Regions from separate parts of the Pseudoalteromonas sp. SWYJZ12 genome, predicted to be linked through region 1. Evidence: predicted binding sites of a transcription regulator. Region 1 holds the regulator's gene; each other region holds the start of a gene.
The links. The regulator sigma-54, encoded in region 1, starts transcription at its own class of promoters, with help from an activator protein. The targets are predictions, from matches to a motif close to GTTGGCACGNNNNTNGNNT.
Positions count from the first base shown of each region.

Region 1 (3,218 bases):
CTAAAGCCAAAGGCTCTTCTGCACCGCTCATTCTTCCATGAGGAATGGCAATGCCACGCCCTATACCTGTACTACCGAGTTTCTCTCTGCTCATTAAAGCATTAAGAATATCTTGTTGCGGTAAATACGGAAGTTTGTCGTGAGCAAGTTCGCTAATGAACTCTAAAATTCTTTTTTTGCTATTAAAAAGGACCGCAGCTTTGCTGCAGTCCTGGCATATAAGTGAGCTTAATTTCATCATATTAGTGTCGAGCAAGCTTCTCTTTGTGTTTAATTACTTGTCGATCGAGCTTGTCGATCAACGAGTCAATGGCGGCATACATATCTTGATGTTCTGTAGAGGCAAATAGCTCAGCACCGCTTACGTGTATGGTGGCTTCTGCTTTTTGATTTAATTTTTCTACATCGAGAATGACATGAACATTATTAATATGATCAGAGTGTCTTTCTAGCTTCGCAAATTTGGTATTAATATAGTCTCTTAGTGAATCGGTTAATTCTACGTGACGACCAGTTAAGTTTAGTTGCATAAGCATTACCCTCTTTTTTTGCGTCTTAAATCAAACTTTTACGTTGATTTGACGGTGGAATAGCCAGAGATTCGCGGTATTTTGCGATTGTACGTCTCGCTACTTTAATTCCTTGCTCAGCCAATATATCCGCTATTTTGCTATCACTCAATGGTTTTGCTGAGTTTTCTGCTGCGATTAATTTTCGGATAAGCGCACGGATTGCTGTAGATGAACATTCACCACCGTTTTCGGTGCTTACATGGCTTGAGAAAAAATATTTAAGCTCAAATATACCACGGGGTGTGTGCATATACTTTTGGGTTGTTACGCGCGAAATTGTTGATTCGTGCATTTCTACCATTTCAGCAACATCATTTAAAACCATTGGTTTCATGGCTTCAGGACCGTGTTCAAAAAAGCCTTGTTGTTGCTTAACAATACAATTTGTTACTTTTAATAGCGTGTCGTTTCTACTTTCTAAGCTTTTAATAAACCATTTAGCTTCTTGTAAATGCGAGCGAATAAACTGGCTGTCACCACTGGATTTTACAGTGCGAGACATTGCCGCGTATTGGCTATTAACACGAATTTTAGGCATGCTATCTGGGTTTAACTCAACAACCCAGCGGCCTTTAATTTTTTTAACTGACACATCAGGAATAACATACTCAGATTCTTCTCTTACAATAGTATCTGCAGGTTTAGGGCTAAGAGTATGTATTAATGTCATTACTTCTTTAAGCTCTTCTTCTTTGAGCTTAGTTTTCTTCATTAATGTACGATAGTCACGAGCAGCTAATAAATCAATATGCTCGGTTAAAATCATTTTTGTTTCATTAATGTAAGGTGTTTCTTTATCAAACTGGTTAAGCTGAATACACAAACACTCTTGTAAACTACGTGCAGCAATACCAACAGGATCAAACAGTTGGATGCGTTTTAATACAGCTTCAATTTCATCAAGTTCGACTTCGTTATCATCTTCGTTTTCTTGATTAAAGCTTTCTAAAATCTCTTCGCAGCTTAGTGTTAAAATACCTGAATCATCGACGGCTTCTACAATAGCAATAGCAATAGCTTCGTCTGTAGGGCTAAATGGCGTTAGTTGTAACTGCCACATTAAATACTCATGGAGCGTTTCAGTAGAGGCACCTTGGTATATTGATTCGTCTTCAGGCATCGGACCCGATGATGCTGCTGGGGCGGCACTCATGTACTCATCCCAACTAACATCCATAGCCATGTCGTCACTTAGCGTGTCTTTTGCAAGTGCTTCACCACTATCTTGTTCATATTCGCTTGGAGCATCATCGGCAGATGCGCTAACAGTTATGTCATCTGTATCTGCTTTTTGCTCGTTTTTACCTGCAGCGTCTTCGGAATAGTCTGCTTCTTCAACCTCTAATAGCGGGTTGCTGTCGAGAGCTTCTTGTATTTCTTGCTGGAGATCCAATGTACTGAGTTGCAACAAACGAATAGCTTGTTGCAACTGTGGAGTCATTGTAAGTTGCTGGCCCATGCGCAGCTGTAGTGATTGCCTCATGTATCTCTAACAATCCTTTTATGTTGTTATAATTAATACTAGCAGATGCTTAAAGACATGGCGTAAATGTTACAGCCTAAATTGCTCGCCTAAGTAAACATCGCGTACTGTTTTATCATTTAATACGTGTTCTGGAGTACCTGATGCAATCAGCTCCCCATGAGAAACAATGTAGGCTTTTTCACAAACATCAAGGGTTTCTCTTACGTTATGATCGGTAATTAATACACCAATCCCACGATTTTTGAGATGTTCTATTATTTTCTTTATGTCTAATACCGAAATCGGGTCAACACCTGCAAATGGTTCATCTAGTAATATAAATTTAGGATCTGCTGCCAGCGCACGTGCTATTTCCACACGACGACGTTCGCCACCCGACAATGCCATACCTTGGCTATCACGAATGTGTTGTATGCTAAATTCATCTAATAATTTATCGAGAGTGTCTTCTCTAGCTTGTTTATTTAACTCTTTGCGCGTTTCTAAAATGGCCATTAAGTTTTGATAAACAGTCAGCTTTCTGAATATTGAAGACTCTTGCGGTAAGTAGCCAATGCCTAATCTAGCACGACTATGCATAGGTAAAAGAGTAATATCGTTATCGTCTATCGATATTTTACCTTTGTCGCTAGGTACAAGTCCTACTATCATATAAAACGTGGTGGTTTTACCTGCGCCGTTAGGGCCAAGTAAGCCAACAATACTGCCAGCTTTGACTTCAAGGCCGACGTTTTTTACAACTTCACGGCCTTTATAGCTCTTTGCTAATAGCTCTGCTTTTAATGTGCTCATGGTTGACCTTTGTCGCTTTTTTTACTTTTTTTAGTCTCGATTGGCACTAAAATTGTGTGAACGCGGTCAGTTGAGTTTTCATCTTTTTCGGCACTGATTAGCTGCTGCTCTATATCGTAGGTAATGCTTTTAGCATTTATTTTTTGTCCCGCTTGCGATACTTGTGCATTACCAACAAGCGTTAAAAAACGCTTAGATACATCATAACGTACTTCGTCAGCACTGGCGCTCATAGTCGTGCCATCTGATTGCTTTTCTTCAAAGTGCGCAGGGCTACCTGTAGCAATTAATAATTGTTTATTATCACCAAGTTCATCGCGTTTATGTACTTCTAAGCGGTCGGCTGTGATACGGCGATTACCGTGAAT
Region 1 is NZ_JADYXH010000005.1:90,921-94,138, forward strand. It holds gene ptsN (PTS IIA-like nitrogen regulatory protein PtsN) at 1-238, opposite strand, end outside; gene hpf (ribosome hibernation promoting factor) at 243-530, opposite strand; gene I6F42_RS08385 (RNA polymerase factor sigma-54) at 556-2,055, opposite strand; gene lptB (LPS export ABC transporter ATP-binding protein) at 2,125-2,850, opposite strand; gene lptA (lipopolysaccharide transport periplasmic protein LptA) at 2,847-3,218, opposite strand, start outside.

Region 2 (3,218 bases), on a different contig from region 1:
CTTTATTTCTCGTTCTATTTGTTGAACTTCTAAGTAGTCATCCACAGAGGTGTCGGTAATACCTTTACCGGGCGTAGAGCTTTTGTATGCTTCAATTACGTTTATATCTTTAAGAGTAATAACTTGTGCATCTTTAGCGCAAGGCGTTTGGCTAAAGGTAGGAACGCCCTTAATTACACACTTATACACTGTTGTACTTTGTGCCAAGGTAAAAAATGGTGCTGCCGCGCAAACTGATAGCAATATGAACCGGATCATAGCTAAACCTAAAGTGGCTAAAGTTATGTTAATAATGCCCTAAGTTATTACTAGGCACAATTTGTTTAGTTTTTATAATTTTTAGGCACAAAAAAACCACAATCAAGTGGTTTAAATTAAGTATGGTGGAGAGGGAGGGATAGACTTGCTTGCATCCATGTAATCAATCGCTGCGCGACGCTTGCAGCGGCCCAAAATGTTCCAGACATTTTGTCGAACCCTGTCGAGGGTTCTCACCCTCCCAATTTAGTATCGGTGTTAAATTTTAGGCACAAAAAAACCACAATCAAGTGGTTTAAATTAAGTATGGTGGAGAGGGAGGGATAGATTTGCTTACATCCATGTAATCAATCGCTGCGCGACGCTTGCAGCGGCCCAAAATGTTCCAGACATTTTGTCGAACCCTGTCGAGGGTTCTCACCCTCCCAATTTAGTATCGGTGTTAAATTTTAGGCACAAAAAAACCACAATTAAGTGGTTTAAATTAAATATGGTGGAGAGGGAGGGATTCGAACCCTCGATAGAGCTACAAACTCTATACTCCCTTAGCAGGGGAGCTCCTTCGGCCACTCGGACACCTCTCCAACGCCATAACCGTTTGTATTGATGGAAGTAAAAAAGCCACCAATTAAAATATGGTGGAGAGATAGGGATTTGAACCCTAGATGGGCTATAAACCCATGCCGGTTTTCAAGACCGGTGCATTCGACCACTCTGCCATCTCTCCGTGACGCAGAATAATACTTAGGTGATACCGCTGTGTAAATAGCAAAATGACTGTTTGCCTAAAAAATGTACGTAAATGAGGTTTTTTTTGTAAATAAGGGGAAATTAAGGCAATTTTTAATAAAATAAATAGGTTGCAGCAAACAAGGGGGAGCTAAATAAGTGACTTCATTTAGTGGTTGAGTGTTCGCTGCACCGAAAAATAATCATGGTTGGGTGATTATTTATATTGAGCTGCGCCGCTAAGTGCTAGTCTTTTACCAATAGTGTTAAGTCTAGCTAACATTCTTGCTTTACGGTTAGTTGGTTTAACTGCTACTTGAGCTGCTGCTGTTTGATTTAATGTGTTAATTGGTTTCATTATTTTGCTCCGGGTTGTATATGTTGAAATCGCGTGCATTTTGCACGTTGTTTGATTAAAAAGACAACGATAAAAATTGAGCCTGACGGATTAGTTAAACTAATCCTTATTGATTTTATTAACGTGCGGTTCAGTGTTTTTTATTATGGTTTTTGCATAAATAGTTAAAATAAAATCGGCTTTACTCTCACCAATACTGGTGTTTGTGTGTGTTTTTATTTATTTATATGCATTTTAAATAAACTTTTTTGACTAGTTATTCAGATTAAAAAAACTCAATTAAACTCTTTTTTATTCGTTCTTAAATACATTGTTGGAAACAAAAGCTTGTCACTACTAATAATTATTAAACCAAGTACAAAAAAACAGAGTGAAAAATCACTAATATGGCTTAAAAGCATTTGTAAAAAACGCAGTTTTTCTTATTGTATGTTTACTACAACGGGAAACTTTAACGATGACTGCGCTCAAATAAGGTTGCTACTGAGTAAATTTACCAAAGTAGTTGTACTTGGCGGAGACGGTACATTGAGCTTGGCGGTTAATGCGTTAATAGGGAGTAGCTGTACGTTAGCATTATTGCCTTGCGGTACAGGTAACGATTTCTCGAGAGGGTTTAGTTGCAAAGAAGATGATTGGCGAAAGGCACTATTTAATACACCGACAGCAGTTGATGTAGGAAAAATTAATAGCCGCTATTTTATTAATATTGCAGGGGTAGGGTTTGATGCTCATGTAGTTAAAGCGATTAATGCTAAAGCTAGTTTTTCATCTTTTGATTACAGTTGGACGAGCATTAAGGAGCTATTTTATTATCAAGCTCAGCAGTTACAAGGTACGTTTAATAACGATGTTTGGCAGTATCAAAATTTAATTACCGTATTTGCTAATCATAAGTACTTTGGTGGTGGTCTAGAAATAGCGCCAAAAGCAGATTTAACTGATGGGCTGCTTGAGTGTTATCAAATGCGATCGGGTGGGCTTTTTTATAATGTAATAAGCTTTATGAAGTTATTTTTTAAGCGCCATCAGCATATAAAAAACCTTAACTACAGTCGCTTAAATACAGCTTCCATAAAAACTGAAGGGTTATTGATTGAAGCAGATGGTGAACTGGTAGGTAAAACTCCTGCCGTTATTAGTGTACATGGGCAGGCTTTACTTTTTCATATGCCAATAAAAAAGCGCCTACAGTAGGGTAGGCGCTTTTACGTTAGTTGCGTTAATAACGCGTCTAACTGGGGACGGAGCCACTTTTAGCCATTGCTCTATTAGCTAAAAAGGCGTTAATTCGTTTTGTTGGAGTAAGCACAATGGCGTTACCTAATAGCACTAGGCTAAATCCTGCAAAGGTATTTGCGTGCCATTCAAAGCCTTCAAAAAAGCTACTCAGTGTTACTGCCACTAATGGGAATAAAACAATAACGTAGCTGGCTTTTTCAGGGCCTATATTTCTAAGTAGAGCAAAGTAGCAACCAAAAGCGATTACAGTGCCAAATATTGATAGATAAAGTAGTGATAACCAGTAACTTGGTGGAGCGTTTAAACTAAATTGCACATTGTTCATTAATACATATAAAGCCAAGCCTATAGCGCTGTATAACATACCCCATGCATTGCCTTGCAATACACCAATTTGTTTACGAGAATTACGAACGCTTACCATATTTCCCAATGAAGCCACAAAGGTGCCACCGAGGGCAAGTAGTAACCCGACCAACGCACCATTACTCAAGTCGAACTGCTGTAACTGTGGCCAAAACAGACACGTAATACCTAATACAGCGAGTACAGCACCTGTATAAATTCGTTTTGAGATTGGCTTACCAAAAAATAACCGAGTATTGACTATGTTCATAACCAGCAGCATTGA
Region 2 is NZ_JADYXH010000022.1:46,127-49,344, reverse strand. It holds gene I6F42_RS17545 (DUF4124 domain-containing protein) at 1-258, opposite strand, end outside; tRNA gene I6F42_RS17540 (tRNA-Ser) at 750-842, opposite strand; tRNA gene I6F42_RS17535 (tRNA-Ser) at 895-985, opposite strand; gene I6F42_RS17530 (hypothetical protein) at 1,205-1,345, opposite strand; gene I6F42_RS17525 (diacylglycerol kinase family protein) at 1,673-2,542, shown strand; gene I6F42_RS17520 (DMT family transporter) at 2,580-3,218, opposite strand, start outside.
Region 2: a site for sigma-54 is predicted at 1,384-1,402, ahead of I6F42_RS17525 (diacylglycerol kinase family protein). Genes of this name have one in related genera too.

Region 3 (3,218 bases), on a different contig from region 1:
ACGATTACGATGAAGTTCAATACCTAACAGATATGAACTTTAGAGCATTACCAAAAGCAAAGAGCTACGACGATTATTTAATGGATGAACAAAGTTACTCTGTTGCACCACAAGATGTATTCCCAGAGCAGTTATGTACATTTGTAATGCCTAATCCTATGTATAAAAAGTTTTTTCTCAGCACTCATCCAGAGCTTATAGATGTTAGCTTTTGGAAGCAGGCGCAACAAAATATAAAAAATGGGCAGGTAAGTCATATTTACCCTTACCCGACAGCACAGCGATTTATCCATCACTGGTAGACGCAAAGGACACACAATGAATATAAGTAAAATAGATTTAAATTTACTCGTTTATCTCGATACATTGCTTCGAGAATGCAACGTAACACGCGCTGCTAATCAATTGAGTATTACGCAGCCCGCAATGAGTAATGGCCTTAAACGTCTTCGTAACTTATTTAACGACCCTATTTTAGTTCGTACCAGCGATGGTATGGTCCCGACAGAGCGCGCTTTAGAGTTACAACCCGTTATTCGTGGCATATTAATGACGCTTGAAGAAACCCTAGCACCTAATAGAGAATTTGAGGCAAGCCAGAGTAAACGTGTATTTAGAATAATGGCCAGTGATTACGCTGCAAGTACGTTAGCGCCAAAGCTTTTAAGTAAACTACACGAAGAAGCCCCCGATACTACTTTAGATATACTCACACCAAGTGATGTAACCTTTCATGACGTAGAAAACGGTAAAGTAGATATGGCAATCAACCGCTTTGAAAACTTACCTCAGTCTTTTCATCATAAACGTATTTGGAAAGACAGTTTTTGCTGCTTAGTTAAGGCCGACAACCCTATTATTGAAAACTTTAGCCTCGACAGCTACTTAAAAGCACGCCATATATGGGTGAGTAAAACAGGTTTTGGTGTAGGCGTGGGCATGGACCCTAAAGATGTGCAAAAACTTGGTTGGGTTGACGAAGCACTTGCCCACTTTGGTAAACATCGTAACATTGCCACTTTTACGCGTAACTATCATGTAGCGATTCATTTAGCTAAAGAGAAAAATTTAATTGCGACCCTTCCTTCAAAAGCCGCAAATATATACTTAGATGATCCGGGGCTTAAAATTTTAGAGCCACCGTTTCCAATTCCTCCTTTTGAGCTTGATATGATTTGGAGCCCACTGTTACATCGCGATGCGAGCCACATCTGGTTACGCCAAAAAGTAGCTGAAGTAGCTGAAGAGCTAAAATAACTTTATTACACAATATAATGTAAAAATTGCTAGGTTAATACTTTCCTCATTAACTTAGCCTCTTTCTGAAATTAAATTAAACCAATAAAATCAAATAACTACATAAAAATAAAAACGTGGAACATACATTGCTTTTATTAAATTGAACTATACATTCATTTAATAAAAGAGGTCATTATGAACACCCATCAAGGATCAGAAGTAAATCATATTACTGACATCATTCAAGTTATGAACAGCGGCATCGACTTTTATCAAAAAGCACAGGAAAAAGTTGAAGACCCTGCTATCGGCGCACTTTTTCAGCGTATGATAGATGCCCGAAAAGTGAGTGTTGAGCGTTTGCAGCCATATGCAATTAATGAAAAAGGCGAACGCGAAGATGGTTCATCTTTCGCAGTTGAAGCACGACGTGCATACACAGCCTTACTTACTACATTCACCTCACATAACGACAGCACGTATGTAAAAGAGCTTGAAGAAGTAGAAGATAAAACGCTTGTAGAAATTAAAGCCGCTATGGATAAACCACAACCGGCTGATTGCGAAGCTGCACTGGCTAAAACATTATTAACAATGCAAAGCTGCCATGCAGAAATGAGCCGTATGCAAAAGCAGTAAGCTTACATAACGCATAAATACAACCCAGCCTAGCGCTGGGTTTTTTATTGCCTCTCATACCAATCTGCATAAATCTTTAAGCAATTTAACGAATTAAATCACACTATAACGATGTTAAATAGACCCCATATATAAGCAAATTGGTACAAACACCACCTTATTTCGCCACATTTTAAATACATAATGAATACAAATATTTAATGTTATTAGAATATTTATTTAACCACGCTTTATTTTTGCTGTGCTAATTTTGTTAGTAGGTACCTAAAACCTTGCTGTGGCGCCGCAGCATTTAATTAAAAATAAGGTCCAATATGAAAAGTAAACTAACTAAACTGCAAAATAATGCTGATGTAGATATGACCTCGATGTTAGACATAGTGTTCATATTACTAATTTTCTTTATTGTAACTACATCTTTTGTAAAACCTGTGGCTATTGAATTAAACCGACCACTCGACAGCCCTCAAATAGATAAGCCTGTTAAAAATGCTTTATTTAGAATTGATGAAAGTAACGGAATATATTTTTCAGGGAGGTTAATTGATTTAGAGCAAGTTGCGACTAATTTAGCGATGTTCGCGGCTAAATATGAAATAAGTTCGGTACTTATAACCGCAGACGAAAACAGTACACATAATACTTTAATGAGTGTAATGAATAATATTAAGCAATACGATGATTATTCAATAAGTTTGATTTCTAAATAAAACAGCCCAATATAAAACTAAAAAAAGGGCCTTACGGCCCTTTGAGTTAAATAACGAAAGGGAGGTTACTTAACCTAAATTCTGGCTAATAAATCTATCTCTAGCAGCTATTGTCAGCGTTAACTGCGTTGAATTTAATTGCAATAGGCCAGCTATTGACGCATAAATTCGCCTTGTTTTCACTGAAAATCTCTGGCTAGAGAAATCAAAGTTTAAATATCTTAACCAGAGTTCAGGTTAGTAATTAAAAACGGTATTCTGCGCCTACGTAGTAGTAAGCTCCGTTAAATCCAAATGGAGCAGAACGACGTGAGTAGTCAAACACACCTGAGCTGCTTATTACTGTGTTGCCACTAGCATCCACAATAGTACCTGAGCGAGAGTTACCTATTTCGTTTTTATCTGGGTAAACGTCAAACAAGTTATTTGCACCAATGTTTACCGACAAATCTTCAGTAACGAAGTAGTTAACTTTAACGTCTGTTAAAATTTCTGCGCCATACGTTTGACGACCACCATCTTCTACTGTGTACTCACCAAAACGATTAAGAGACAGGTTAACTGTCCAATCGTCACGTTGATAAAGCGCACTTAAGTTAATACGATCCTCTGGTTGCCACTCTTCAATAA
Region 3 is NZ_JADYXH010000003.1:109,722-112,939, reverse strand. It holds gene aceK (bifunctional isocitrate dehydrogenase kinase/phosphatase) at 1-302, shown strand, start outside; gene I6F42_RS04905 (LysR family transcriptional regulator) at 319-1,257, shown strand; gene I6F42_RS04900 (PA2169 family four-helix-bundle protein) at 1,435-1,878, shown strand; gene I6F42_RS04895 (biopolymer transporter ExbD) at 2,193-2,588, shown strand; gene I6F42_RS04890 (TonB-dependent siderophore receptor) at 2,833-3,218, opposite strand, start outside.
Region 3: a site for sigma-54 is predicted at 1,373-1,391, ahead of I6F42_RS04900 (PA2169 family four-helix-bundle protein). Genes of this name have one in related genera too.